Regions from separate parts of the Pseudomonas triticicola genome, predicted to be linked through region 1. Evidence: predicted binding sites of a transcription regulator. Region 1 holds the regulator's gene; each other region holds the start of a gene.

Region 1 (7,344 bases):
TGGACCGCAATCAGGGTGGGCAATTGCTCGCGCGGATCAAGGGCGTGCGCAAGAAGCTCTCGCAGGATCTGGGCTTCCTGATGCCGACCGTGCACATCCGCGACAACCTCGATCTGGCGCCGAGCGCTTACCGCCTGACGCTGATGGGCGTGATTCTCGCCGAGGCCGAGATCTACCCGGATCGCGAACTGGCGATCAACCCGGGCCAGGTGTACGGCTCGCTCAACGGGATCAACGCCAAAGATCCGGCTTTCGGCCTCGAGGCGGTGTGGATCGAAATCAGCCAGCGTGCCCAGGCGCAATCGCTCGGCTATACCGTGGTTGACGCCAGCACCGTGGTCGCCACGCACTTGAACCAGATTCTGTACAAGCACTCCAGTGAGCTGATCGGCCACGAGGAAGTGCAGCAACTCATGCAATTGCTGGCCAAGAGCTCGCCGAAACTGGCTGAAGAGCTGGTGCCGGGCGTGGTTTCGCTGTCGCAGTTGCTCAAGGTTCTGCAAGCGCTGCTCGCCGAGCACGTGCCGGTGCGCGACATTCGCAGCATCGCCGAGGCGATCGCGAACAACGCCGCGAAGAGTCAAGATACCGCCGCGCTGGTCGCCGCTGTGCGGGTCGGCGTATCGCGCGCCATCGTCCAAAGCATTGTAGGCACTGAGTCCGAGCTGCCTGTAATCACATTGGAACCAAGGTTGGAACAGATATTGCTCAATAGTCTGCAGAAGGCAGGACAAGGCTCGGAAGAGGGCGTTCTGCTGGAGCCGAGCATGGCCGAGAAGCTGCAGCGTTCGTTGATCGAAGCGGCCCAGCGTCAGGAAATGCAAGGCCAACCGGTGATCCTGCTGGTAGCAGGCCCGATTCGCGCGATGCTCTCGCGCTTCGGCCGCCTCGCAGTGCCAGGGCTGCATGTACTGGCCTACCAGGAAGTACCGGACAACAAGCAAGTGACCATCGTTGCGACAGTAGGGCCCAACGGCTGAGGTAGTGGTTTATGCAAGTTAAGCGTTTTTTCGCCGCCGATATGCGTCAGGCCATGAAGCTGGTTCGCGATGAGCTGGGCGCTGATGCCGCCATCATCGGCAACCGCCGCATTGCCGGCGGCGTCGAGTTGACGGCGGCTCTGGATTACAAATTGTCGGCGCTGGCGCCACGGGTTCCGAACATGGAACTCGAAGACGAGCTGCGCAAGACCCAGTCGCGCATCGTCACCGCCCAGGCCGAGCTGAGCCTGCGTGGCGAAGCCGACGGCAACACCAATCAGCAGTTGTTCGCAGGGCTGCCGTTGACCGCAGGCCTGCCGCTGACTGCTGCCGAGCCGCTGAGCGAGCCGACCTACGCCGCACCGACGCGCCCGGCCGCAGCACCTGCGCAGGCCTCGGCGGGTGTCGATCCGCGTGCGCTGGAGTCGATGCGTTTTGAATTGAACAGCCTGCGCGAGCTGATGGAAGTGCAGCTCGGCACCCTGGCCTGGAATCAGCTGCAAGGCAGCCGTCCGGCCCAGGCCAATCTGTATCGCCGTCTGCAGCGCATTGGCCTGTCCGGCCCGCTGTCGCGCGATCTGCTGGCGATGATCACCGATATCGAAGAACCCCGTCAGGCCTGGCGCATGCTGCTGGCCCACCTGGCGCGGATGATTGCCGTACCGGAAGTCGAGCCGCTGGAAGAGGGCGGTGTGATTGCCATGGTCGGCCCCGCCGGCATGGGCAAGACCACCACGCTGGCCAAGCTCGCCGCGCGTTACGTGCTCAAGTACGGCGCGCAGAACGTTGCACTGGTGAGCATGGACAGCTTCCGCATCGGCGCGCAGGAACAACTGAAAACCCTCGGGCGCATCCTCAACGTGCCGGTAACGCACGTCGATCCGGGTCAGTCGCTGGTGCAGGCATTGGATCCACTGCTACGCAAACGCGTGGTTTTGATCGATACTGCCGGCCTGCAAGCCAGTGATCCGGCGTTGCGCATGCAGCTTGAGAGCCTGGCCGGGCGTGGCATTCGCTCAAAAAACTATCTGGTCCTGGCAACCACCAGCCAGAAACAGGTTCTAACCGCCGCTTATCACAGTTACAAGCGTTGCGGGCTGGCCGGCTGCATCCTGACTAAACTGGATGAAACGGCCAGTCTCGGCGAAGTGTTGAGCCTGGCGATCAGTCATGAATTGCCGGTCGCGTATCTGACCGATGGCCCACGGATTCCGGATGATTTGCATCTGCCGCGTCGTCATCAGTTGGTCAGCCGCGCCGTCAGCGTGCAAATGCAGGAAGAACCCAGCGAAGAAGCCATGGCTGACATGTTCGCTGATATCTATCACAGCCCGACCAAGCAGGTTGGCTGAGGTAATCATGAACAGTTTTTGTACCTACATCGATGGTCTGCCACGCATTGTTCCGATCAGGAACGCGCAGCCAGTAATGTGGCCTCCGTCTATGCAAGACAAGGTAAAGAAATAACATGGGCAGCATGCATCCCGTACAGGTGATCGCGGTGACCGGCGGCAAAGGTGGCGTCGGCAAGACTAACGTGTCAGTGAACTTGTCGCTGGCGCTGGCAGAGCTTGGCCGTCGGGTCATGCTGCTGGACGCCGACCTGGGCCTGGCGAACGTCGACGTTCTGCTGGGGCTGACACCCAAGCGCACACTGGCCGACGTCATCGAAGGCCGTTGCGAACTGCGCGACGTGCTGTTGCAGGGCCCGGGCGGGATTCGCATCGTGCCGGCGGCCTCCGGCACGCAGAGCATGGTGCACCTGAGCCCGGCGCAGCACGCCGGCCTGATCCAGGCGTTCAGCGACATCGGCGACAATCTCGACGTGCTGGTGATCGACACCGCTGCGGGTATTGGTGACTCGGTAGTCAGTTTCGTACGCGCCGCCCAGGAAGTGTTGCTGGTGGTCTGCGACGAGCCGACTTCGATCACCGACGCTTACGCGCTGATCAAGTTGCTCAACCGCGACTACGGCATGAACCGCTTCCGCGTACTGGCCAACATGGCGCAGAGCCCGCAGGAAGGGCGCAACCTGTTCGCCAAGTTGACCAAGGTCACGGATCGCTTCCTCGACGTCGCCCTACAATACGTCGGCGCCGTGCCGTACGACGAAAGCGTGCGCAAGGCCGTGCAGAAGCAGCGCGCCGTCTACGAAGCCTTTCCCCGTTCCAAGTGCGCGCTGGCCTTCAAGGCCATCGCCCAGAAGGTCGACACCTGGCCGCTGCCGGCCAACCCGCGCGGGCATCTGGAATTTTTCGTCGAGCGTCTCGTGCAGCAAACCGCAGGGCCTGTGATATGACCGCCAGTGGCATGAATCTTTACAAAAAGTCGGCGCGTGACGCGCAATACGAATTGATCGAGCGTTACGCGCCACTGGTCAAACGCATTGCCTATCACTTGCTGGCGCGCCTGCCGGCCAGCGTGCAGGTCGAAGACCTGATCCAGGCCGGGATGATCGGTTTGCTCGAAGTCTCGACCAAATACGACGCCAGCAAAGGCGCCAGTTTCGAAACGTACGCGGGCATTCGAATCCGCGGCGCGATGCTCGATGAAGTGCGCAAAGGGGATTGGGCGCCACGCTCGGTTCACCGTAATACCAGGATGGTCAGCGACGCGATTCGCTCGATTGAAGCTAAAACCGGCCGTGACGCTAAAGATCACGAGGTTGCGGCCGAACTCCAATTGAGTCTCGACGATTACTACGGGATTCTGAATGACACCTTGGGCAGTCGCCTGTTCAGTTTCGACGACCTGTTGCAGGACGGCGAACACGAAGGGCTGCACGAGGATGGCGCGAGTGCTCATATGGAGCCGTCACGCGATCTGGAAGATGAACGCTTCCAGGCGGCGCTGGCGGACGCGATTGCCAATTTGCCGGAGCGTGAGCGACTGGTGTTGGCGCTGTACTACGACGAAGAGCTGAACCTCAAGGAAATCGGTGAAGTCCTTGGCGTCAGTGAATCGCGGGTCAGCCAGTTACACAGCCAGTGCGCGGCCCGTCTGCGGGGGCGTTTGGGGGAGTGGCGAGCGCGCTGAAGGCAGTGTGGGGACACTGCGAAACGAGGCTGGTGCGGTGATGAACGGCGCCGGTCTCGATCCGTTGTGCTCCAGACAAACTTTAAGTGCTGCGCCGATTGATTGAAGTGGCGCGTCCAGGTGCTGGGCGCGTTTAAGACTGCTTGGAGGTCGAATTGAACAAAGACATGAAAATCCTCATCGTTGATGACTTCTCAACGATGCGGCGGATCATCAAGAACCTGCTGCGCGATCTTGGGTTCACCAACACCGTCGAGGCCGACGATGGCACCACTGCCATTCCGGTGCTCAACAGCGGCAGCATCGACTTTCTGGTAACGGACTGGAACATGCCGGGCATGACCGGTATCGACCTGCTGCGTCACGTGCGCGCCGATGAAAAACTCAAGCACCTCCCGGTGTTGATGGTGACTGCTGAAGCCAAGCGCGAGCAGATCATCGAGGCCGCCCAGGCCGGTGTGAACGGTTACGTGGTCAAACCTTTCACGGCTCAAGCGTTGAAAGACAAAATCGAGAAGATTTTCGAACGCATCGGCTGATGAATGCGCGGGGGAGCTATGGAGCATAACGAATCATCACAGGGCGATTTCGAATCGACCCTGAAAAAACACGCGGTCGAACTGGTCGAGAGCCTTGAAAAAGGCAGGTTCGGCGACGCGGTGCAACTGATCCATGAGCTCAATCAGACCCGTGACCGCGGCCTGTATCAGGAAGTGGGCAAGCTCACACGTGAACTGCACAGTGCGATCGTCAATTTCCAGATTGATCCGCACATGCCGCAGGCCGAGGAAGTGTCGCAAATCACCGACGCCACCGAACGCCTGGGCTATGTGGTCAAGCTGACGGAAGCCGCGGCCAACCGCACCATGGATCTGGTGGAAAGCGCCACGCCGGTGGTCAACAGTCTCGCTGATGAAGCGCAGACGTTGAGCGCCGATTGGGGCCGCTTCATGCGTCGCGAGGTCGGGGCTGAAGAGTTCCGTGAACTGGCGCGCCGGGTCGACGGTTTTCTGTCACGCAGCAGCACGGACAACCGTGCGGTGTCGAGCAACCTCAATGACATCCTGCTGGCTCAGGATTACCAGGACCTCACAGGTCAAGTGATCAAGCGTGTGACCCAATTGGTCACCGAAGTCGAAAGCAATCTGCTCAAACTCGTGCTCATGGCCAGTCAGGTCGACCGCTTTGCGGGCATCGAACATGACCGCGCCGCAATGCTTGCTGAAAAAGATCCACAAAAACATCTCTCGCAGGGTGAAGGTCCGCAGATTCATGCCGATAAACGAGAAGACGTTGTGTCCGGTCAGGACGATGTGGACGATTTGTTATCCAGCCTTGGATTCTAGAGTTTCGGAATTCGGGTTTTTTGGGTTTTTAGACCTGTAGGAGCACCCCATTAATGAGCTTCGGCGCCGATGAAGAGATCCTTCAGGATTTCCTGGTTGAGGCCGGCGAGATTCTTGAGCAACTGTCCGAACAACTGGTCGAGCTGGAAAGCCGCCCGGATGATGCAGATCTGCTCAATGCAATTTTTCGCGGTTTCCACACTGTAAAAGGGGGCGCCGGCTTCCTTCAGCTCAATGAGCTGGTGGAGTGCTGTCACATCGCCGAAAACGTCTTCGACATCCTGCGCAAGGGTGAGCGTCGCGTTGATGCAGAACTGATGGACGTGGTGCTCGAGGCACTGGACGCGGTGAACAGCATGTTCAGCGAAGTCCGTGAGCGTGCACCGATCACCGCTGCGACGCCGGAACTGCTGGCCGCGCTGGCGCGTCTGGCCGAGCCGCAATCGGCGGATGAAGCCCCGGCTTCGCCGGTTGCCGAGATGATCGAAGAACTGGTCGTTGAAAGCGACTCCTCGGAAGACATCACCGATAACGAATTCGAACAATTGCTGGACTCGCTGAACGCCGTCAAGGCCCAGGCTGAGGCTCCGGCTGCTGCTGTGGCGCCCGCGCCGGTTGCCGACACGGCGGCCAGCGATGAAATCACCGACGCCGAATTTGAGTCGCTGCTCGATCAGCTGCACGGCAAGGGCCAGTTTGCTGTCGATGCGGTCGCTCCGGCGCCAGCACCAGCGGCTCCGGCTGCGCCTGCTGCAGGCGACAGCTCGGACATCACCGACGACGAATTCGAAGCCTTGCTCGATCAGTTGCACGGCAAGGGCAACTTCGCCGTTGACGCGCTGGAATCGGCCATCGCTTCGGCCCCGGCCGCACCTGCTGCACCGGCAGCCGCTGCGGCGGGCAGCGACCTGATCAGCGATCACGAATTCGAATCGCTGCTCGACGAATTGCACGGCAAAGGCAAGTTTGACGCCAGCGCTGCGACTGCCGGCTCTGCGTCGAGCGTCGCCACGCCAGCGGCGAAAGCTCCGGCTGCCGCTGCTGCGCCGAAACCTGCCGCCAAGCCTGAACCGAAAGCCGAGGCGCCGAAACCGGCCGCCGCTGCTGCACCGGCTGCGGCCCGTGCGCCAGCCGCTGCACCGGCAGAAAAACCGGCCAGCGAAGCAGAAACCACCGTGCGCGTCGATACCGCGCGGCTCGACGAGATCATGAACATGGTCGGCGAGCTGGTGCTGGTGCGTAACCGTCTGGTGCGCCTGGGCCTCAACAGCGGCGACGAAGCCATGTCCAAGGCCGTGTCGAACCTCGACGTGGTCACCGCTGACCTGCAGACCGCCGTAATGAAGACGCGGATGCAGCCGATCAAGAAGGTCTTCGGGCGCTTCCCGCGTCTGGTCCGCGACCTCGCACGGCAGCTCAAGAAAGAGATCAACCTGGAACTGGTGGGTGAAGAAACCGACCTCGACAAAAACCTTGTCGAGGCTCTGGCCGACCCGCTGGTCCACTTGGTGCGCAACGCCGTCGACCATGGCATCGAGTCGCCGGAAGAACGTGAAGCATCGGGCAAGGCCCGTGGCGGTCGCGTGGTGCTGGCGGCCGAGCAGGAAGGCGACCATATCCTCCTGTCGATCTCCGACGACGGCAAAGGCATGGACCCGAACGTCCTGCGTTCGATCGCGGTAAAACGCGGTGTGATGGACAAGGACGCCGCCGATCGCTTGAGCGATACCGAGTGCTACAACCTGATTTTCGCCCCGGGTTTCTCGACCAAGACCGAGATCTCCGACGTGTCCGGCCGTGGTGTCGGCATGGACGTGGTGAAGACCAAGATTTCCCAGCTCAACGGTTCGATCAACATCTACTCGACCAAGGGCCAGGGCTCGAAGATCGTCATCAAGGTGCCGTTGACCCTGGCGATCATGCCGACGCTGATGGTCATGCTCGGCAATCAGGCCTTTGCGTTCCCGCTGGTCAACGTCAAC
Region 2 (7,344 bases), 1.4 Mb from region 1:
TCGACATCAACGCCCCGGTCGGCACGATCTTCTCGGTACTGCGTTGCCCGAACGAATACCTGAGCCAGAACGAGCCACTGAACGAAAAAGCGTTCCTGCAGCCAGGCACCCAGCAAGTGGCCGCCGGTTACGCCATCTACGGCCCGCAGACCATGCTGGTGCTGACCCTGGGCGACGGCGTCAAAGGCTTCACCCTCGATCGCGAAATGGGCAGCTTCGTCCTGACTCACGAAGACATCACCATCCCGGAAACTACCCAGGAATTCGCCATCAACATGTCCAACCAGCGCCACTGGGAAGCCCCGGTGCAGCGCTATGTCGGCGAGCTGCTGGCCGGTGAAGAAGGCCCGCTGAAGAAGAACTACAACATGCGTTGGGTCGCGGCGATGGTTGCCGACGTACACCGCATCCTGACCCGTGGCGGTCTGTTCATGTACCCGCGCGACAGCCGCGAGCCGTCGAAACCGGGCAAGCTGCGCCTGATGTACGAAGCCAACCCGATGTCGTTCCTCGTCGAACAAGCCGGCGGCGCGTCCACTGACGGCCACCAGCGCATTCTCGACATCCAGCCGGAAGGCCTGCACCAGCGCGTTGCAGTGTTCCTCGGCTCGAAAGAAGAAGTCGCACGCGCCACGGCTTACCACAAGGAATAAACATGACTGCACCCTGGCAGCCGTTGCTTGACTGGTGGTTCGGACACGCTGAATCACCGAATGCAGTAGCGGCCGAAAAGGGCAAGTTGTGGTTCGGCAAGCGAAACAGCCAGGACCTCGAAGCGCAGACGCGTTTCGGGGTCTTTGTCGATCAGGCCCTGGCCGGCGAATTGACCGAGTGGACGCAATGTCCCGAAGGTTGGCTGGCGGTGGTGCTGTTGCTTGATCAACTGCCACGCATGATCTATCGCGACACCCCAAAAGCCTTTTCCGGTGATCTGCTCGCACAGAAGCTCGTCGCCCAAGGCATTGCAGCGGATTTCGATCGGCAGTTGAAACCGATTCAGCGGGTATTCATTTATCTGGTATTCGAACACTGCGAAAACCTCGCAGTGCAGAACGAAGCCGTTTCCAGATTTATTGAATTGGTGGCTGAACAGCCAGAGTCGGAGCGGGCGGTGTTTGCCGATAACCTGGACTATGCCGAGCGGCATCGGAAGGTGATTGCGCAGTTTGGAAGATTTCCGCACCGCAATTCGGTGTTGGGGCGGGAGTCTACGGCTGAGGAGTTGGAGTTTCTGTCCAGGCCCGGTTCAAGATTCTGAATCTTCAGTGCGGCTTATGCCGCTTTCGCGAGCAGGCTCGCTCCCACAATTGAAATGCATTCCACTGGGGGAGCGAGCCTGCTCGCGAAGAGGCCTGCGGCCGCAGCTTAGATCCTGAAGCTGCCGACCAGATGCTTCAACCGCGCCGCCTGCTGCTCAAGATCCGAACAGGCGCGCAATGTCGCCTGCAAGTTCTCCACGCCTTCCTGATTCAGCGTGTTGATCTCGTTGATATCAACGTTGATCGACTCGACCACGGCTGTCTGTTCTTCGGTCGCGGTGGCCACCGACTGGTTCATGCCGTCGATTTCGCCGATGCGCTGGGTCACGCTGCCCAGGCGCTCGCCGGCCTGGTTGGCGATGCCGACGCTGCTTTCGCTCTCGCGCTGGCTCTCGGTCATGATGGTTACTGCCTGACGTGCGCCGACCTGCAACTCTTCGATCATCTTCTGCACTTGCTGCGCCGAATCCTGGGTGCGGTGCGCGAGGTTGCGCACCTCGTCGGCGACCACGGCGAAACCGCGTCCGGCTTCACCGGCGCGCGCGGCTTCGATGGCGGCGTTGAGTGCGAGCAGGTTGGTCTGCTGGGAGATGCTGGTGATCACTTCGAGAATCTGGCCGATGTTCACCGTGTTGCTGTTAAGGGTTTCGATGTTGCCGCAGGAATCGCTGATCTTTGCCGACAGTTGCTGCATGGCCTGAATGGTTTTATCCACCACCTGCTGGCCATCGACCGCGAGGCTGCGCGCATCGCTGGAGTGTTGCGAGGCGAGGGCGGCGTTTTGTGCGATTTCCTGGGCGGCGGCGCCGAGCTGATTGATCGCGGCGGCGACGCTGTTGGTGCGGCTGGCCTGTTGGTCGGAGTTGTACATCGACGAGTTCGATGCCGCGACCACGCGCAAAGCGACTTCGTTGACCTGGCCGGTAGCCGAGGACACTTCGCGGATCGACGTATGAATGCGTTCGACGAAGCGGTTGAACGAAGTGCCCAGCGCGCCGAATTCATCGTTGCCGTGAATCACCAGACGCTTGGTCAGGTCGCCTTCGCCTTCAGCGATGTCATGCATCGCGCGGCCCATGGTCAGCAGTGGCTGCATCAGCACGCGAATCAGCATGCCAAGCAGGCCGATGATGATCAGCACGGCGATGACCATGGCGATCAGCGCCGAGGTGCGGAATTCGCTGAGCATCGAGAACGCGGTGTCTTTGTCGAGCACCAGTGCCACGTACCAGTCAGCCGATGGCACGCCGTTGACGCGAGTGAAGGAAATCAACTGGGTCTTGCCGTCGAACTCGACTTCTTTCAGGCCCGGGCTGACTTGAGGCGCGCCGTTCGGATAGGCCTCGGCGAGGGTCTTGAGCACCAGTTTGCTGTCCGGGTGAATCAGAATCTTGCCTTCGGCGCTGACGATGAATGCGTGACCGTGGCCGCCGAAGTTCAGCGAGTTGATGATCGCGCTGACGCTGGTCAGATCGATGTCGGCCCCGGCCACGCCGAGCATCTGGCCCTGACGCTGCACCGGCGTGGCGACGGTGATCACCAGCTTGCCCGACGAAGCGGCAATGTACGGTTCGGTGACGATGGTCTGCTGTGCGCTATTGGCGGCTTTGTACCAGCCGCGCGCCCGCGGATCGTAGTCCGGCGCGCGGTTGCCGGCCGGCACCGAGAACATCACACCGTCAGCGCCACCGAAATAGCTGAGCTGGAAATTGCCGGTGTAGGCGGGCAGGTCAATGATGCGCTTGAGGCTGGCGGGCGCGTTGCCGTCGACGGCGACTTGCTGCGACAGCGATTGCAGCAGTTGGATGCGGCTTTCCAGCCACGTCTGAATGTTGCTGGTGGTCAGGCTGCCCAGCTCCTGCATGGTCGCTTCGGTGCTGCTGCTCAAGGCCTGACGCTGGCGATAGTCGTTGAAGAAGATGAAACAGGCGAACGCAACGGCCACCACAAGGGCAGCAGCCAGCAGAATCTTGTGGCTGAATTTCATGTTTCTGGTCATCGAATGAACTACCGCGAAGGGGCTGGTCAGGAAAGGGCGGCAATTTGCCATAATCGGCAGCGTTGCGCTGCTCTTATTTCGACCGCGCCGCGCCAAAGATTAGGCGCTTGCAGGGAAAGTCGACGAAATGCTCGACGGCTTCACAAAGTTTTTGATTTACCGACAAAAGCCGGACGGGCGGGCTGATAAATAGGCGTTCGGTCACGGAACCAGATGACACTTTTCTCTTCTAAGCTTCTGGTTGGCACCATGCCATCCCCCCTCGTTCCAGGAGTTTCACCATGTCGCTGCGATCTATCGCCCTGCTGTCGTTTTGCGTGCTGTTGGCCGCATGCAGCAAGGTTAATCAGGAAAACTACTCCAAGCTCTCGGCCGGCATGGCCAAGTCCGAAGTGGAAACCCTTCTCGGCAAGCCCACCGATTGCTCGGGCGCGCTCGGTATGTCCAGCTGCACCTGGGGCGACAAGAACAGCTTTATCAGCGTGCAATACGCCGGTGACAAAGTGCTGATGTTTTCCGGCCAAGGCCTGAAGTAAACCGGGGCTTCGCGCCCACGGAGAAAAAAATGAAGCGGTTATTGCTGATCCTTTTTGCTGGCCTGGTACTGGCTGGCTGCGCCACTTCCGGCGTCGACCCGTTGGCGCCCAAGACCGTCAACAGCGTCAATCTCAAGCGTTATCAGGGCACTTGGTATGAACTGGCACGCTTGCCGATGTACTTCCAGCGCCACTGTGCGCAATCCGAAGCCCATTACACCCTCAAGCCTGACGGTAATGTCGGCGTGCTCAACCGTTGCCTGACCCCGGAGTGGCAGTGGGAAGAGGCCAAGGGCACGGCTTATCCACAAGTGCCGGGCAAGACCGACAAGCTCTGGGTCGAATTCGATAACTGGTTCTCGCGCCTGGTGCCGGGTGTGGCAAAGGGCGAGTACTGGGTGTTGTACGTCAGCGACGACTACAAGACCGCCATCGTCGGCGATCCGAGTCGCAAGTACCTGTGGCTGCTGTCACGCACACCGACCGTCAACGGTGTAGTGCGCGAAGAATTGCTGAGCAAGGCGCGTCAGCAGGGTTACGACACCACACGCCTGATCTGGCGCGCGTCGGATCGGCAGATGGCCAAGACATCCAATTAAGAGCGAAAAGATCGCAGCCTTCGGCAGCTCCTACATGAGAATGCATTCGTGTAGGAGCTGCCGAAGGCTGCGATCTTTTGCTTTTCTTACCCTAAAAGATCGCGCAGGACCCGGGTGAAGGCTCGGGCGCTGTGCTCTTCGTCGGCATGCCGTCCATCGCGCACCACCCACTGACCATTGACCAGCACATCACGCACCTGGCGATCGCCGCCGGCGAACAACCAGCGATTGAGAATCCCGTCCCCCGCAGCCGTCGCCAGATACGGATCGTTGCCATCGAGCACAATCCAGTCCGCGCGCTTGCCCACTTCCAGCGCGCCGATCGGCTGCCCCAGCGCTTGCGCGCCGCCGTCCAGCGCCGCGTCATACAGGGTGCGCCCGACCATCGGCTGCTGCGCGCCATACAAGCGATTACGCCGCTGATCGCGCAGGCGCTGGCCATATTCCAGCCAGCGCAACTCTTCCACTACGCTCAGCGACACATGGCTGTCGGAACCGATACCCATGCGCCCGCCCTGGGCAAGAAAGTCCACCGCCGGGAAAATCCCGTCACCCAGATTCGCTTCAGTGGTCAGACACAGCCCGGCGATCGCGCGACTGTTGGCCATCAGCGTGACTTCTTCCGGGTTGGCGTGGGTGGCGTGGACCAGGCACCAGCGCTGATCGACTTCAGTATTTTCATACAGCCATTGCAACGGACGGCGACCGCTCCAGCTCAGGCAATCGTCGACTTCTTTCTGCTGCTCGGCGATGTGGATGTGCACCGGGCATTGTTTGTCACTGGCCGCCAACACTTCGCTGATCTGCTGCGGCGTCACCGCACGCAACGAGTGGAAACACAGGCCCAGCGATTGCGCCTTTTGCTGCGCCAGTAACGGCTGCAACCGCGCTTGCAGATTCAGATAGTTTTCAGTGCTGTTGATAAAGCGACGCTGGCCATCGTTGGGCGTCTGGCCACCGAAACCGGAATGACTGTAGAGCACTGGCAGCAGGGTCAGACCGATTCCGCTTTCGCTGGCGGCCTGACTGATGCGCAAGGCCAGCTCGGCCGGATCGGCGTACGGTTGGCCGTTGCTGTCGTGGTGCACATAGTGAAATTCGGCGACCGAGGTGTAACCGGCCTTGAGCATTTCGATGTACAGCTGACGGGCGATGATGCCGAGCTGATCCGGGCTGATTTTTCCGACGAGGCGATACATCAGATCGCGCCAGGTCCAGAAACTGTCGTTGGGGTTGCCGGCCACTTCGGCCAATCCAGCCATGGCACGCTGGAAGGCGTGGGAGTGCAGATTGGGCATTCCCGGCAGCAACGGCCCGCGCAGCCGTTCGGCGCCGTCTGCGCTGGAATCGGCCTGGATTCGGGTCAACAAGCCATCGGCGCTGACCTCGAGACGTACATTGTTGGCCCATCCCTCAGGCAGCAGTGCGCGTTCGGCAAAGAAGGCGGACATCGTTCGGCACCCCATCGTGTGTTATTTGTATATACATATACAGACGTTTGCCTGCCCGGTAAACTCCGGCAAGCTAGTCACTTTCATCCAATGAACAGGGATCAACCGTGCCGACTCCGCCTCCAGTTTCTCCGTTGGCCGCGAACATGGGCGACAGTCCGGCGCCTTTGTACGCCCGCGTCAAACAGATGATCACCCAGCAGATCGACAGCGGTAACTGGCCGCCGCACTACCGCGTGCCGTCCGAAAGCGAACTGGTCAGCCAGCTTGGCTTCAGCCGCATGACCATCAACCGCGCCCTGCGCGAGATGACCGCCGATGGCTTGCTGGTGCGCATGCAAGGCGTGGGCACGTTTGTCGCCGAACCGAAGAGCCAGTCCGCGCTGTTCGAAGTGCACAACATTGCCGACGAAATCGCCTCGCGCGGCCATCGCCACACCTGCCAGGTCATCACCCTCGAAGAAGAAGCTGCCGGCTCCGAACGCGCGCTGGCGCTGGACATGCGCGAAGGTCAGAAGGTCTTCCACTCGCTGATCGTGCATTACGAAAACGGCATTCCGGTGCAAATCGAAGACCGTTTCGTCAACGCCCTGGTCGCGCCGGAATACCTCAAGCAGGATTTCACCCTGCAAACGCCTTATGCCTATCTCAACCAGGTCGCGCCGCTGACCGAGGGCGAGCACGTGGTCGAAGCGATTCTTGCCGAGCCGTCGGAGTGCAAGTTGCTGCAGATCGAAAAGGGCGAGCCGTGCTTGCTGATTCGTCGGCGAACCTGGTCGGGGCGTCAACCAGTGACGGCGGCGCGTTTGATCCACCCGGGCTCGCGTCATCGTCTGGAAGGGCGCTTTCATAAATGAATTATCAAGTGAAGGTTCTACGCGCTGAAGGCTACCCGCGCATGCCGTGGAAAAACGGCGGCGGCAGCACCGAGGAAATCACCCGCGATGCTGGCGCTGGCCTGGACGGTTTCGGCTGGCGTCTGTCGATTGCCGACATCACCGAATCGGGCGGTTTCTCGACATTCGCCGGTTACCAGCGAGTCATCACCGTGTTGCAGGGCGACGGCATGACCTTGTGCGTCGACGGTGACGATACCCGGCCATTGTTACCCCTGGACCCGTTTGCTTTCAGCGGCGAAAGCCAAGTGTCCTGCACCTTGCTCGGCGGTGCGATTCGCGACTTCAATCTGATCTACGCGCCGCAACGTTACAGCGCGCGGTTGCAGTGGCTGGACGGTGAGCAGCGGTTTTTCAGCTCGGCATCGACGCTGCTGGTGTTCAGTGTCAGTGAGCTGATGGACGTGCGTGTTGGCGACGGCGTTTCGCAGCTCGGTCGGCATGATTGCCTGCAACTGGACGGCAACAGTGGGCTGGTCGAAGTCTCCACCAACGCGGCATGCTGCGTGATCGAACTCCCCCAGAATTGAACACACCCTGTGGCGAGGGGATTTATCCCCGCTGGGTCGCGAAGCGGCCCCATTCCTGATTAAAAAAGCGGTCT
Region 3 (7,344 bases), 2.6 Mb from region 1:
CAGGTGGTGCAGGAGCAGATGGTCCAAGACCCGGCGCCGGTCACTCCTGAGCCTGAGCCTGAGCCCGAAGCGCAGCCGGAAGCAGTCGTTGAAACCGAACTGGACAGCGGCAATGAAGACAAGCCTGCGCCGGATATCAGCGGTGGCAGGCCCTGAGTCGAAGGTAAACATCGGCGCATAAAAAAGGGCAGTCCTGTGCGGGACTGCCCTTTTTATTGGTCACTGCGACTCAGAGATCGTCTTTGTCGAAACGCCGTGCTTCACGCTGCAACTGGTAAACGAAACGCTCGACGTTGCGCGCAGCCTGGCCACTGATGTTGTGGAAGCGCAGACCGGCGAAGGTGATGTTGAGTTTTTCTTCGAAGTGCAGGTAGCGCAGTTCGACCGATGTTGGCTGGTTGCCGAACAGCGGCGGGGCGATCAGGCGATCGTAGACCTGGCCCAGTTGCAGGCGATCAGTGATGTCGCCTTCGAAGCGGAATTTGCAGCCAGTGGCGGAGATATCCAGCAGCTTGCCGTGCAACGGCGTCTTGAGCTTTTCGCCGCCCAGTTCAACGCTGACCAGATCGGTGAGCTTCAACGCAGCGCGGAAGGCGTTACGGCGCTGGTGGTAAACCACTTCAGTCGGCAGGTCGCCGGTGTAGAAGCGATCACCGTCGGATTCTTCGATGTTCAGCGTGCCGTTGCATTCCCAGGCAATCCGCACGCCGTCATGAAAGCCTTCGACCTTGAACGGTTCGCCCGCTTGCAGGAAGCGCTCGCCATCGCGCGGGATCATTTCGTCCAGCGCGATCGTTGCGGTTTCGCGGTCGACCTTGATCAGGTAACTCTGAAAACGCTGGCTGCGTTCATGGAAGGTGATGATCAGCGGATCATGGCTGTCTTGCAGCTGGCGCAGGTTGCTGGAGATTTCCAGTGGCGTGGTGAGCACCTTCGGAGGCTGCGGAGCATCATCCGCGCTTAGGGTGTTGGACACGGTTCTTTAATCTCCAGACAAAATAAGACTACGACTGGCCAGTATTTTGCCAGCATGTTGCGCAAGTGGATAGTGCAGGGCCAGCGAATGGCTCATGCCTGGCTGAGCGTTCGCGGCTTGACCGGTTTGGCAAAGGTCCCGCTGGCGTCGTACAGCGCTGGCGGCTCACCGCCGGTGAGGATCTTCAGCTGGTTGGCCGTGGTCGCCTGCTGGATCTGGATCGACTGGCCGTTCTTGATGTTGGCCGCCTGGCATTGGGCGATCAGCGCGGTCAGGGCATCGCCCTGGGTCAGCAACTGGTCGCCAATGCTCGACTGGCTGGCCAGTTGCTCAAGACCTGTGCGGTCGGTCGGCAGGTTGAGGCTGGCGAGGATTTCGCTGCGCTTGCGGCCATGCTGCTCGAGCAGAATGATCAACGCTTGCTTGGTCGCCAGAATTTCTTCCAGCAACGGCATGTCGCGACCATGCAAAGCGAGGGATTCGGTTTGCAATAACTCCAGCAATTGTTGCGCTGGAGCAAAGTCGTCGTTGATCAGTTGCAATAAGTTAGTGTCGTGCATGGCTGGCCTTGGGGTTTAAGCGTCCAAAAGCCTGGCGCCGGCAAAAGCCTAGCGCTGGGCTTCGAAGTTGAGCAGTTTGCTGGCTACACGGTTGCTGTCGACTTTATAGCTGCCATCGGCAATCGCGGCTTTCAACTCGGCCACTCGGGCTTTGTCGACAGCAGGCTGATCGCGCAGCTTGTCAGTGACCTTCTGCAACTGTTGAGCCTCATTGCTGAGGTGTACCGACTCCCCGCTTTTGGCGACATTGGCCTGTTCGGCCTGGGTATTCAGCGGCGCGGAGGGGCTGTTTTCAGCGCTTTCCTTGGCGTTGCTGGTACGTGTGCTGCCGGTTAGTGACGAGGAACTGTTCAATCGGTTGAAATCGATAACCATGATAAAAAACCTCTGGGAATTTGGACGCTTGCCATGTTTTCGGCTATCCCCTGAAAAACTTTAGGCCCAATCAACCATAAGCTTGCATGCGCCGTTGCGAGACCTGCTGCGGCACAGTTTAGGGAAGCGACGGGATCGGCGCCAGTTTTCTCCACGAGGCTTTTACATGGCCACTTCGACCTGTCCCGGCGCAATCACCTGCGCCTTGATAACTCTTTGAGAATTAAGGTTTTTTACTCGAATCTGTTCTTTCATGCCGCCATTGGAGAGCGCTTCGCCCGGCATGCGTACGGCAAGGGTGCCGCTGCGCGCAGTGATCACCACCTGGTCACCCTTGCGCACCACTTCGGCCTGTTCCAGATGCACCAGAGTGATGACCTGATCGGCGACCGTTGGTCGGGTAAGTTTCTGCCCGATCGCTTCGTCGACCGAGGTCAGGAAACCCTGGTTGATCGTACTGACGTCGCGCTCGCGCAAGGTCACATCCTGCGGCTCGATAATGCCGGCGCGTTTCAGCGGACGAGTGGTCGTCACGATCTCGCGAAACAGGCGGACTTGAGCGGGTACGAACACCGTCCAGGGCGAACTGCCTTCGCAGCGAACCTTCACCGTGACGCGGCCCAGCGGGCGTGCCGGGCTCTCCAGCGTGGCTGTCAATTCCTTGTCGCACATTGGCATGCGCATGCGCGGGTCGAGCTGGTTGACTTCGATTTCGTAGCGGCCTTCGGTTTGACTGGAAGCCAAATAGTCTTCTACGGTGAATTCAAGAAAGCCCTGAGTCACGCCGATAAGCATATCAGGCAAGGTAACCGCATCTGCATGGGCAGGACTGCCAGCAAGCAAGCAGCAAACGGCGGACACCGCGCAAAGCCCTTTGCGAAGGGAGGATGTCAGGCGTCGGGAAAATGTCGTTTGAGCGTTCATACGAGTTAAAAAGCAAGCGCCGTGCCGTTTAGCAATGAATGTGCGTCGCAACAACACTTGGCGTTGGTGTAGGAGTCTGGGCATGGCTGGTGTAATGGATTCGGTGAACCAGCGCACGCAACTGGTAGGGCAGAATCGCCTCGAGCTGCTGCTGTTCCGTCTCGACGGGCCGCAGCTCTACGGGATCAACGTGTTCAAGGTACGGGAAGTGTTGCAATGCCCGTCCCTGACGTTGATGCCCAAATCCAGTCCTGTCGTGTGCGGGGTAGCGAATATACGGGGAGCGACCATTCCGATCCTGGATCTGGCAATGGCAACGGGCTCCGGTGCGTTGAAAGACAAGAACAGTCCGTTCGTGATCATCACGGAGTACAACACCAAGACCCAGGGTTTCCTGGTCCGCTCGGTGGAGCGCATCGTCAACATGAACTGGGAAGAGATCCATCCGCCACCCAAGGGTACCGGTCGCGATCACTACCTGACCGCTGTGACCCGGGTCGACAATCAGTTGGTCGAAATCATCGACGTCGAGAAGGTGCTGGCCGAAGTGGCGCCGACGCCGGAAGCGATTTCGGTGGGCGTGGTCGATGTCGAGACGCAGACCAAGGCGTTGTCGCTGCGGGTGCTGACGGTCGATGACTCGTCGGTGGCGCGCAAGCAGGTCACCCGTTGTCTGCAGACCATCGGTGTCGAAGTGGTGGCGCTGAACGACGGCAAGCAGGCGCTGGATTACCTGCGCAAGCTGGTCGACGAGGGCAAGAAGCCGGAAGAAGAGTTCCTGATGATGATTTCCGACATCGAGATGCCGGAGATGGACGGGTACACCCTGACGGCGGAAATCCGCGGCGACGCACGCATGCAAAAGCTCCATATCATCCTGCATACTTCGTTGTCGGGGGTATTCAATCAGGCGATGGTGAAGAAAGTCGGTGCTGATGACTTCCTGGCCAAATTCCGTCCTGATGACCTCGCATCCCGGGTAGTCGACCGGATCAAAGCAGCAGATATCAGCTAGGGGCCTTCTGCCCCTGGCGGTCAACACGATTTAAGAGGCGGCATCATTGTCTACGGGTAATTTGGATTTCGAACAGTTCCGGGTCTTCCTGGAAAAAGCCTGTGGCATTCTGCTCGGTGAAAACAAGCAGTATCTGGTCTCGAGCCGTCTCAACAAACTGATGGAGCAGCAAGGCATCAAGTCCCTGGGTGAGCTGGTACAGCGCATCCAGACCCAGCCGCGCAGCGGTTTGCGCGAGCAGGTGGTCGATGCCATGACGACCAACGAAACCCTGTGGTTTCGCGACACCTATCCGTTTGAAGTCTTGAAGAACAAGGTACTGCCGGAAGCGATCAAGGCCAGCCCCAACCAGCGTCTGCGGATCTGGTCAGCGGCCTGCTCGTCGGGGCAGGAACCGTACTCGCTGTCGATGTCGATCGACGAGTTCGAGCGCAGCAACCTGGGCCAGTTGAAGATGGGCGTGCAGATCGTTGCCACTGATCTGTCGGGCCTGATGCTCAACAACTGCAAGACCGGCGAGTACGACAGCCTGGCGATCGGTCGCGGTCTGTCGCCGGAACGCCTGCAACGCTACTTCGACCCGAAAGGGCCGGGGCGCTGGGTGGTCAAGGCGCCGATCAAGAGCCGGGTGGAATTCCGCTCGTTCAACCTGCTCGACAGTTACGCAGCGCTGGGCAAGTTCGACATCGTGTTCTGCCGCAACGTGCTGATCTACTTCTCTGCCGAAGTGAAGAAGGACATCCTGTTGCGCATTCACAGCACGTTGAAGCCGGGTGGGTACCTGTTCCTTGGCGCTTCGGAAGCGCTGAACGGATTGCCGGATCATTACCAGATGGTTCAGTGCAGCCCGGGGATTATTTACAAGGCGAAATAAGCGGTTCGCGGCAGTACAAAAAACGGGAGGCCCCAAAAGGCCTGCCGTTTTTTTATGCCCGAATTATTTCCACGAACACCACAAACCCCCTGTGGGAGCGAGCCTGCTCGCGAAAGCGGTCTGTCCGTAAGACAGTTGGCGCCTGACACGCCGCCTTCGCGAGCAGGCTCGCTCCCACAGGGATCTGCGCTGACCTGGCAAGGACGGCAAGCGGCAGAAAAGCGGCATCCGGCGGTAACCGGTTGCCGCTTTTCTGGCATTGCCGCTTAGCCTGTTTGGCGCAAAGCCCCGGAATACGGGGCTTTGTTCATTTGGCACGGCGCTTGCTAAAGCTCAGATACGAAAAACCGGTCACCTGAAGGTTCCCGACATGAGCATCAGCTTCGACAAAGCGCTGGGCATTCACGAAAAGGCACTGGGCTTCCGCGCCCAGCGTGCCGAAGTGCTGGCCAACAACATCGCCAACGCCGACACCCCGAACTACAAGGCGCGGGATCTGGATTTCTCCAAAGTGCTCGAAGCACAGACCGAGAAGACCAAGACCGGCGGCCACTTTGCCCTGAACATGACCAACAGCCGGCACATCGAGGCTGAAGGGCTGGGCAATGGCGACGAGTCGCTGATGTATCGCACGCCGATGCAGCCTTCGATCGACCAGAACACCGTCGACGCTCAATTGGAACAGTCGAACTACGCAGAAAACGCCGTCGGCTTCCAGGCCAGCTTCACCTTGCTCAACAGCAAATTCAAAGGGCTGGTGTCAGCCCTGCGCGGAGAATAATCCATGTCCCTGTCCAGCGTTTTCAACATTGCCGGCAGCGGCATGAGCGCGCAGACCACGCGTCTGAACACCGTGGCGTCGAACATCGCCAACGCCGAAACCGTTTCGTCGAGCATCGACCAGACCTACCGCGCCCGTCATCCGGTATTCGCCACCATGTTCCAGGGCGGCCAGGCAGGCGGCAGCAATTCGCTGTTCCAGAACCAGGACGCTGCCGGGCAGGGCGTGCAGGTGCTCGGCGTTGTCGAAGACCAGAGCAATCTTGAAGCGCGCTACGAGCCGAACCATCCGGCCGCCGACGCCAAGGGCTACGTCTACTACCCGAACGTCAACGTGGTGGAAGAAATGGCTGACATGATTTCCGCGAGCCGCTCGTTCCAGACCAACGCGGAAATGATGAACACCGCCAAAACCATGATGCAGAAGGTACTGACCCTCGGTCAGTAATAAGGGGCGACTGCCATGAGCGTTACGGATACCACCAGCAGCCTGAGCATGAACGACATCCTGGCCAACTCGTCGAAGAAGGCCAGCAGCACTACGTCGGGCGGCATCGCTTCGGCGACCAACAGTGCCACCGGCGGCCAGGCGCTGGGCAAGGATGCTTTCCTGCAATTGCTGGTCACCCAGCTGAAAAACCAGAACCCGCTCGACCCGCAGGACAACAGCGCTTTCGTTGCGCAACTGGCGCAGTTCAGCAGCCTTGAAGGCATTACCACGCTGAACTCCACCGTCAGTGGCCTTGCCGGCAACTACAACTCGTCGCAGGCGCTGCAAGCGTCGTCGCTGGTCGGTCGCAACGTGATCGTGCAGACCAACACCGCGCAGCTCGATGACCCGAGCAAAGGCCTGACCGGTTCGGTCACCGTGCCTTCGTCGATTGCCGGCGGCACCGTGACCATTACCGACAAGGACGGCAAGACCGTGCGCACCATCGACCTGGGCAGCCGCGCTGCCGGCGATGCCAGTTTCACTTGGGACGGCAAGGACACCGCCGGCACCGTGGTTCCGGTCGGCACTTACACGTTCAAGGCCAACGCACCGATCAACGGCACCGCGACCGACCTGGCGACCTACCTGCCAGCGACCGTCAACAGCGTGACGATCAGCCAGACCGGTGGCGAGCTGATGCTCAACCTGGCCGGCAAGGGCACCGTTGCCCTGTCCAAAGTACAAACCATTGGTATATAGAGCCGACTAACCCGGCACGAAGGAGTGGAACATGTCTTTTAACATCGGCCTTAGCGGTCTCTATGCCGCCAACAAACAACTCGACGTCACCGGCAACAACATCGCCAACGTCGCCACCGCCGGTTTCAAATCCTCGCGGGCAGAATTCGCAGACGTGTACTCGGCCACTCGTTTGGGTACCGGTACCAAAGTGATCGGCAACGGCGTGCGCCTGGCCAATGTGTCCCAGCAGTTCACCCAGGGTGACATCAACAACACTGGCAACGTGCTGGACATGGGGATCAACGGTTCCGGCTTCTTCACCATGAGCAACAACGGCTCGATCTCGTACACCCGTGCCGGTACGTTCAAGGTCGACGACCAAGGTTTCATTACCAATACCGACTACACCTCGCGTCTGCAGGGTTACGGTGTGGATGCCAATGGCAAGATCATCAACGGTGTGCTGACCGATTTGAAGATCGATACTTCGAACCTCGCGCCGAAATCCACTTCGGCGGTGACCTCGAGCATCAACCTGAATTCGTCGGCACCGAAAATCATCGATACTGGCGCCACTGCCGTCGTGTTCGATCCTTCCAAGCCTGAGACTTACACCAAGTCCTTCAGCACGCCGATCTATGACACTCAGGGCAACTCGCACGTCAT
Region 4 (7,344 bases), on a different contig from region 1:
TGACGCCGGACTGGCCTGCGCCGGCCAGCGTCAAAGCCTGTGTCACCACCCGCGAGGGTGGTGTCAGCGAGGCGCCGTTCGACAGCCTGAATGTGGGGGATCACGTCGATGATCGCCCGCAAGCGGTGGCCGAAAATCGTCGCCGTTTGACCGAACACTTCTCCATACAGCCTGCCTGGTTGCAGCAAGTGCACGGGATCACCGTTGCGCATGCCGATCCGGGCATCGTTGCGACTGCAGATGCCAGCTGGACCGCAACGCCGGGAATCGCCTGCGCAGCGATGACGGCGGATTGCTTGCCGGCGTTGTTCTGCGACCGTGCGGGCACTCGCGTAGCGGCGGCCCATGCCGGTTGGCGTGGTCTGGCGGCGGGTGTGCTTGAAGCCACGCTCGACAGCCTTGATGTTGCACCTGAAGACGTGCTGGTCTGGCTCGGTCCGGCGATTGGCCCGCAAGCCTTTGAAGTCGGCGCGGAAGTACGCGAAGTCTTCGTCAAGCAGTTGCCGGAAGCGGCGACAGCCTTCGTGCCGAGCCACAATCCCGGCAAGTTCATGGCCGACATCTATCACTTGGCGCGCCTGCGTCTGGCTGAACGGGGTGTCACGGCTGTTTATGGTGGCGGTTTCTGCACCGTGACCGATCCGCGCTTCTTCTCCTATCGCCGTGCGTCGCGCACCGGTCGTTTCGCCTCTCTTGTTTGGCTCACCCGCTAAACTCTCTGATCTGCATCAACTCTCCGACGCTTGAATCTCCCAGAATCGACCGCATCTACAGTTGTATCTGGCAGGTTTCTTTATTCAGGATGGTTTCTTAGGTCCGGCCTGCTCAAAAGGAAGGTGACCCATGCGTATTGACCGTTTAACCAGTAAATTACAGTTGGCCCTGTCCGACGCCCAGTCGTTGGCGGTTGGCCACGATCATCCGGCCATCGAGCCGGCGCACTTGATGCAGGCCATGCTTGAACAGCAGGGCGGTTCGATCAAGCCGTTGCTGATGCAAGTAGGCTTCGACGTCAACAGCTTGCGTAAAGAGCTGACCAAAGAGCTCGATCAACTACCGAAAATCCAGAACCCGACCGGCGACGTCAACATGTCGCAGGATCTGGCGCGTCTGCTCAATCAGGCTGACCGTCTCGCTCAGCAGAAGGGCGACCAGTTCATTTCCAGCGAACTGGTGCTGCTCGCCGCGATGGACGAGAACAGCAAGCTCGGCAAGTTGCTGCTCGGCCAAGGCGTGAGCAAGAAAGCCCTGGAAAACGCGATCAACAACCTGCGTGGTGGCGAAGCGGTAAATGACGCCAACCACGAGGAGTCGCGGCAGGCGCTGGACAAGTACACCGTCGACCTGACCAAGCGCGCCGAAGACGGCAAGCTTGATCCGGTGATCGGCCGTGACGACGAGATCCGCCGCACCATTCAGGTTCTGCAACGCCGCACCAAGAACAACCCGGTGCTGATCGGTGAACCTGGCGTGGGTAAAACCGCGATCGCCGAGGGGCTGGCGCAGCGCATCATCAACGGCGAAGTGCCGGACGGCCTTAAAGGCAAGCGTCTGCTGTCGCTGGACATGGGCGCGCTGATTGCCGGCGCCAAGTATCGGGGTGAGTTCGAAGAACGCCTGAAATCGTTGCTCAACGAACTGTCGAAGCAGGAAGGGCAGATCATTCTGTTCATCGACGAGCTGCACACCATGGTCGGCGCTGGTAAGGGCGAAGGCTCGATGGATGCAGGCAACATGCTCAAGCCTGCGCTGGCTCGCGGCGAGCTGCACTGCGTCGGCGCGACCACGCTCAACGAGTACCGCCAATATATTGAGAAGGATGCGGCGCTCGAGCGGCGTTTCCAGAAAGTCCTGGTGGACGAGCCGAGCGAAGAAGACACCATCGCCATTCTGCGTGGCCTTAAAGAGCGTTACGAGGTCCACCACAAGGTGGCGATCACCGACGGCGCGATCATTGCCGCGGCGAAACTCAGCCATCGCTACATCACGGATCGGCAGTTGCCGGACAAGGCCATCGACTTGATCGATGAGGCCGCCAGCCGTATCCGCATGGAAATCGACTCCAAGCCGGAAGTTCTCGATCGTCTGGAGCGGCGCCTGATTCAGTTGAAGGTGGAATCCCAGGCGCTGAAGAAAGAAAGCGACGACGCAGCGAAGAAACGCCTGGAAAAACTCCAGGAAGAAATCGAGCGTCACGAACGTGAGTACTCGGATCTGGAAGAAATCTGGAACTCGGAAAAAGCCGAGGTGCAGGGTTCTGCGCAGATCCAGCAGAAGATCGAACAGTCGCGCCAGGAACTGGAAGCCGCACGCCGCAAAGGGGATCTGAACCGCATGGCCGAGTTGCAGTACGGGGTGATCCCTGATCTGGAACGCAGCCTGCAGATGGTCGACCAGCACGGCAAGAGCGAAAACCAGTTGCTGCGCAGCAAGGTGACTGAAGAAGAGATTGCCGAAGTCGTGTCGAAGTGGACCGGCATCCCGGTGTCGAAGATGCTCGAAGGCGAGCGCGACAAGCTGATGAAGATGGAGAGCCTGTTGCACAAACGGGTCATCGGTCAGGAAGAAGCGGTCGTGGCTGTGGCCAACGCCGTGCGGCGTTCCCGCGCCGGGCTGTCCGACCCGAATCGGCCGAGCGGCTCGTTCATGTTCCTCGGCCCGACCGGTGTCGGTAAAACCGAGCTGTGCAAGGCCTTGGCCGAATTCCTTTTCGATACCGAAGAGGCGATGGTGCGGATCGACATGTCCGAGTTCATGGAGAAACACTCCGTGGCTCGTCTGATTGGTGCGCCACCGGGCTACGTCGGCTATGAAGAGGGCGGTTATCTGACCGAAGCGGTGCGTCGCAAGCCGTACTCGGTGATCCTCATGGACGAAGTCGAGAAGGCGCACCCGGATGTGTTCAACATCCTCCTGCAAGTGCTTGAGGATGGCCGTCTGACCGACAGTCACGGGCGTACGGTGGACTTCCGCAACACGGTGATCGTGATGACGTCCAACCTCGGGTCGATGCAGATCCAGGAACTGGTCGGTGATCGTGAGGCGCAGCGTGCTGCTGTGATGGACGCGCTGACGTCGCACTTCCGTCCGGAGTTCATCAACCGGGTCGACGAGGTGGTGATCTTCGAGCCGCTGGCGCGGGATCAGATCGCCGGGATTACCGAGATCCAGTTGGGTCGCCTGCGCAGCCGTCTGGCCGAGCGCGAGCTGAAGCTGGAGCTGAGCCCGGAAGCGATGGACAAGCTGATCGCCGTCGGTTACGACCCGGTGTATGGCGCGCGTCCTTTGAAACGGGCGATCCAGCGCTGGATCGAAAACCCGCTGGCACAGTTGATCCTGTCGGGTCATTTCATGCCGGGCGACACCGCCACCGGCAAGGTCGAGAACGACGAAATCGTTTTCGGCTAAGCCTCAGCGGCAATGAAACCGGGAAGGCCTCGCATTGCGAGGCCTTTTTTTCGCCAGGCTGTTGAACTCAAAGGAAAAGGCTTGTAAAGTGCGCCCCGCAGTCAGTCACCGGCAGCGTTTCAACCCACCAGGTTGGAATCTGAAATAAGTTGCAAATCATTAACTTGAAAGCAATTTAGGGGGTTGACAGAGGTGTTCTAGGTTGTAGAATAGCGCGCCTCAGACACACGAACGCAGCGATGCGAACAGGTGTCGAGATGCAACAAAGCTTCACCGTTGTAAATTGAAATATGTAGTTCCGTGATAGCTCAGTCGGTAGAGCAAATGACTGTTAATCATTGGGTCCCAGGTTCGAGTCCTGGTCACGGAGCCAATTTCAAACCGGGGTATAGCGCAGTCCGGTAGCGCGCCTGCTTTGGGAGCAGGATGTCAGGAGTTCGAATCCCCTTACCCCGACCATATTTGGGTCGTTAGCTCAGTTGGTAGAGCAGTTGGCTTTTAACCAATTGGTCGTAGGTTCGAATCCCACACGACCCACCATTTTTGAAACCAGTTTGCGCTGGGATCGAATCTTAAGATCAGAGGCCAAAAGCGCTGATCGAAGAAGGCGATCTTTGAAAGGTCGCCTTTTTTTTACCGGGGTATAGCGCAGTCCGGTAGCGCGCCTGCTTTGGGAGCAGGATGTCAGGAGTTCGAATCCCCTTACCCCGACCATATTGAAAATCCTCGTATCGAAAGATACGGGGATTTTTTTTGTCTGCTGAAAGCTGAATCCCTTCAAGTCGTCATACAACCTGCCGATAGCCCGCTAACACGAGGGGACTGCCAACGCTTCGCCCCTTGATCTGGCCATTACAAGAATAAGGGCGTTCGTCATGTTGCTTCGTCAGTTGAATATTGCTCCCCGGGCTGCCCTGGGATTTGCCCTGATCGCGGTGCTGGTGGCCTTGCTCGGCGTGTTTGCGCTGGGGCAGATGTCGAGCATTCGCGACAGTGAGGTGGCGGTGGAGAACCGCTGGTTGCCGAGCATCCGTGGCGGCGACGAGATCCGTGAACTGATGCTGCGCATCCGCACCATCTCCCTGCGCATGGCGCTCGATCAGGATCCGGCCAACATCGCCACCTACCGTGGCCAGATGGACACCCGCGACAAGGAGCTGAGCGAAAAAATCGCAGCCTACGACAAACTGGTCGACACTGCCGAAGGCCAGCAGCTGTATGACCAGTTCAAGAAAACCTTCGCCGCCTATCGCACCGGCATTGCCCAGTCATTCACCCTCGCCGAGCAAGGCAAGCGTGACGAGCTGACCAAATTGCTGCTGGTTGACATGAAGACCGTGGTCGACGGCTCCGGCAAACAACTCAACGATCTCGCCGATCTGTTCGCCCGCCAGGTCGCTGCCGAAAGCGAGAAGTCCGCCGCGCATTATGAAACCTCGCGGACCATCGTCACTCTGTTCATTGCCTTGGCGGCGCTGGCCACGGTGGCGCTGGCAATGTTGCTCACGCGCAGTATCGTGCGTCCCCTGAGCAGCGCCGTGGATGCCGCTGAAAGTGTCGCCAAGGGCGATCTGACCCGCCCCATCGAAACCCATGGCAACGACGAAGTCAGCCGCTTGCTCAAAGCCCTGGCGACGATGCAACGGAACCTGCGCGAGACCCTGCAAGGCATCAGCGGCTCGGCAGCGCAACTGGCCACGGCCGCAGACGAACTGAGCGCCGTTACCGTCAACAGCACCCAGGGCTTGCAAGAGCAGAACAACGAAATCGAACAAGCCGCCACTGCGGTTAACGAGATGACCGCTGCGGTGGAGGAGGTCGCGCGCAACGCGGTGTCGACGTCCGATGCCACGCGCCAGTCCAGTCGGTCGGCGCAGTTGGGTCAGGAGCGCGTCAGCGAAACCGCGAGTGCGATCAATGCCCTGGCCAGCGATGTGCAGAACACTGGCGAACTGGTGCAGTCGCTGGCCAATCAGTCGCAAGACATTGGCAAAGTGCTGGACGTGATTCGCGCCATCGCCGAGCAGACCAATCTGCTGGCGCTCAACGCGGCCATCGAAGCAGCGCGTGCGGGCGAAAGCGGTCGCGGCTTTGCGGTGGTGGCCGACGAGGTGCGCGCGCTGGCATATCGCACCCAGCAATCGACGCAGGAAATCGAACAGATGGTGCAAGGCATGCGCAGCGGTTCGAGCCAGGCGCTGGAGTCAATGCAGGCCAGCGCATCTCGTGCGGCGAGCACGCTGGTTCTGGCAGAGCGGGCGGGTGAGGCGTTGGTGACGATCACGGCGTCGGTGCACGAGATTCACGAGCGTAACCTGGTGATCGCCAGCGCTGCCGAGGAGCAGGCGCAGGTGGCGCGGGAAGTGGATCGCAATCTGGTGAACATTCGCGACCTGTCGGTGCGTTCGGCTGCGGGGGCTGATCAGACCAGCGCATCGAGCCACGAACTGTCGCAACTGGCCAATGCGCTGCAGGGCATGGTGCGGCGCTTCCAGCTCTGATGAACAGCGATTCATTGCAGGCGTTCGCATACTGATTTGAGAACAGCACGAAACAATGTGGGAGCGAGCCTGCTCGCGAAGGGGCCGGATCATTCAACGATAGTGTCGACTGACCCACCGCTTTCGCGAGCAGGCTCGCTCCCACAGGTTGGCGTTTTAGTGCAGTTTCAGACGCGGCTCGGTGCCACGGCCAATCTTGCTCCCCAGCATCAGCATCGCCGTGCGAAACGGCCCGTACAGCGCCATCTGGTGCATGCGGTACAGCGACACATAGAACATCCGCGCCAGCCAGCCTTCGAGCATGACGCTGCCGGTCAGGTTACCCATCAAATTACCCACAGCAGAAAAACGCGACAGCGAGATTAGCGAGCCGTAGTCGGTGTACTTGTACTCCGGCAGGGTCTTGCCTTCGATGCGCAGTTTCAGCGACTTGGCCAGCAGCGACGCCTGTTGATGCGCCGCTTGTGCCCGTGGCGGCACGTTGCGATCGGTACCCGGTTGCGGGCAGGCCGCGCAGTCACCGAAGGCAAAGATGTTTTCGTCGCGCGTGGTTTGCAGGGTCGGCAGCACTTGCAGCTGATTGATGCGGTTGGTTTCCAGACCGTCAATGTCCTTGAGGAAACCCGGTGCGCGAATGCCGGCAGCCCAGACTTTCAGGCTGGCCTTGATCTCGTTGCCATCGGCGGTGATCAGGCTGTCGGCAGTCACTTCGCTGACTGCTGCGTTGGTCATCACATTGACCCCGAGCTTCTCCAGGGTCTTGTGCACCGGCCCGCTGATGCGCTCCGGCAGGGCGGGCAGCACCCGTGGGCCGGCTTCGATCAGCGTGATGTGCATGTTTTCCGGTTTGATCCGGTCCAGACCATAAGCGGCCAATTCATGGGCGGCGTTGTGCAGCTCTGCCGCCAGTTCGACGCCAGTGGCGCCAGCACCGACGATGGCGACGCTGATCTGCTCGACCACGTCGGTCTGCCCGGCGTGGGCGCGCAGATAGTGATTGAGCAATTGCTGGTGGAAGCGCTCAGCCTGTTTGCGCGTATCGAGGAACAGACAATGCTGCGCCGCGCCCTGGGTGCCGAAATCGTTGGTGGTGCTGCCGACGCTGATCACCAGCGAGTCATAAGCCACTTCACGCGCCGGCACCAGCTCGACGCCGTTTTCGTCATAGGTCGCGGCCAACTGGATTTTCTTCTGCGCGCGATCGAGCCCGCTCATGCGCCCGAGCTGGAACTCGAAGTGGTTCCATTTCGCCTGGGCGACATAGTTGAGTTCGTCTTCGGAGGAGTTCAGGGAACCGGCGGCCACTTCGTGCAGCAGCGGTTTCCAGATGTGGGTCAGGTTCGCGTCGACCAGCATCACGCTGGCCGTGCCGCGCTTGCCCAGAGTCTTACCCAGGCGGGTAGCCAACTCCAGACCGCCGGCGCCGCCGCCGACA

What was found. Region 1 encodes FliA, which starts transcription of late flagellar genes. Its sites were predicted from a motif close to CTAAAGTTTNNNNNNNNNNNGCCGNTAA; they were not measured.
Region 2: a site for FliA is predicted at 3,334-3,361, ahead of KVG85_RS18590 (methyl-accepting chemotaxis protein). Genes of this name have one in related genera too.
Region 3: a site for FliA is predicted at 1,948-1,975, ahead of flgM (flagellar biosynthesis anti-sigma factor FlgM). Genes of this name have one in related genera too.
Region 4: a site for FliA is predicted at 4,185-4,212, ahead of KVG85_RS23935 (methyl-accepting chemotaxis protein). Genes of this name have one in related genera too.

What each region holds. Positions count from the first base shown of each region.
Region 1 is NZ_JAHSTX010000001.1:2,799,920-2,807,263, reverse strand. Features, by position in the region: gene flhA (flagellar biosynthesis protein FlhA) at 1-980, shown strand, start outside; gene flhF (flagellar biosynthesis GTPase FlhF) at 992-2,332, shown strand; gene fleN (flagellar synthesis regulator FleN) at 2,449-3,279, shown strand; gene fliA (RNA polymerase sigma factor FliA) at 3,276-4,016, shown strand; gene KVG85_RS12450 (chemotaxis response regulator CheY) at 4,184-4,555, shown strand; gene KVG85_RS12445 (protein phosphatase CheZ) at 4,574-5,362, shown strand; gene KVG85_RS12440 (chemotaxis protein CheA) at 5,416-7,344, shown strand, end outside.
Region 2 is NZ_JAHSTX010000001.1:4,216,938-4,224,281, reverse strand. Features, by position in the region: gene KVG85_RS18600 (class 1 fructose-bisphosphatase) at 1-653, shown strand, start outside; gene KVG85_RS18595 (DUF924 family protein) at 656-1,258, shown strand; gene KVG85_RS18590 (methyl-accepting chemotaxis protein) at 1,366-3,258, opposite strand; gene KVG85_RS18585 (hypothetical protein) at 3,540-3,794, shown strand; gene KVG85_RS18580 (lipocalin family protein) at 3,824-4,393, shown strand; gene KVG85_RS18575 (formimidoylglutamate deiminase) at 4,480-5,844, opposite strand; gene hutC (histidine utilization transcriptional repressor HutC) at 5,991-6,701, shown strand; gene KVG85_RS18565 (HutD/Ves family protein) at 6,698-7,270, shown strand.
Region 3 is NZ_JAHSTX010000001.1:235,259-242,602, forward strand. Features, by position in the region: gene KVG85_RS01060 (MFS transporter) at 1-156, shown strand, start outside; gene KVG85_RS01065 (flagellar brake protein) at 230-976, opposite strand; gene KVG85_RS01070 (flagella synthesis protein FlgN) at 1,069-1,536, opposite strand; gene flgM (flagellar biosynthesis anti-sigma factor FlgM) at 1,585-1,911, opposite strand; gene flgA (flagellar basal body P-ring formation chaperone FlgA) at 2,074-2,835, opposite strand; gene KVG85_RS01085 (chemotaxis protein CheV) at 2,918-3,850, shown strand; gene cheR (protein-glutamate O-methyltransferase CheR) at 3,897-4,724, shown strand; gene flgB (flagellar basal body rod protein FlgB) at 5,095-5,505, shown strand; gene flgC (flagellar basal body rod protein FlgC) at 5,509-5,952, shown strand; gene flgD (flagellar hook assembly protein FlgD) at 5,968-6,696, shown strand; gene flgE (flagellar hook protein FlgE) at 6,728-7,344, shown strand, end outside.
Region 4 is NZ_JAHSTX010000002.1:456,173-463,516, forward strand. Features, by position in the region: gene pgeF (peptidoglycan editing factor PgeF) at 1-713, shown strand, start outside; gene clpB (ATP-dependent chaperone ClpB) at 844-3,408, shown strand; tRNA gene KVG85_RS23915 (tRNA-Asn) at 3,706-3,781, shown strand; tRNA gene KVG85_RS23920 (tRNA-Pro) at 3,791-3,867, shown strand; tRNA gene KVG85_RS23925 (tRNA-Lys) at 3,873-3,948, shown strand; tRNA gene KVG85_RS23930 (tRNA-Pro) at 4,046-4,122, shown strand; gene KVG85_RS23935 (methyl-accepting chemotaxis protein) at 4,284-5,909, shown strand; gene KVG85_RS23940 (NAD(P)/FAD-dependent oxidoreductase) at 6,066-7,344, opposite strand, start outside.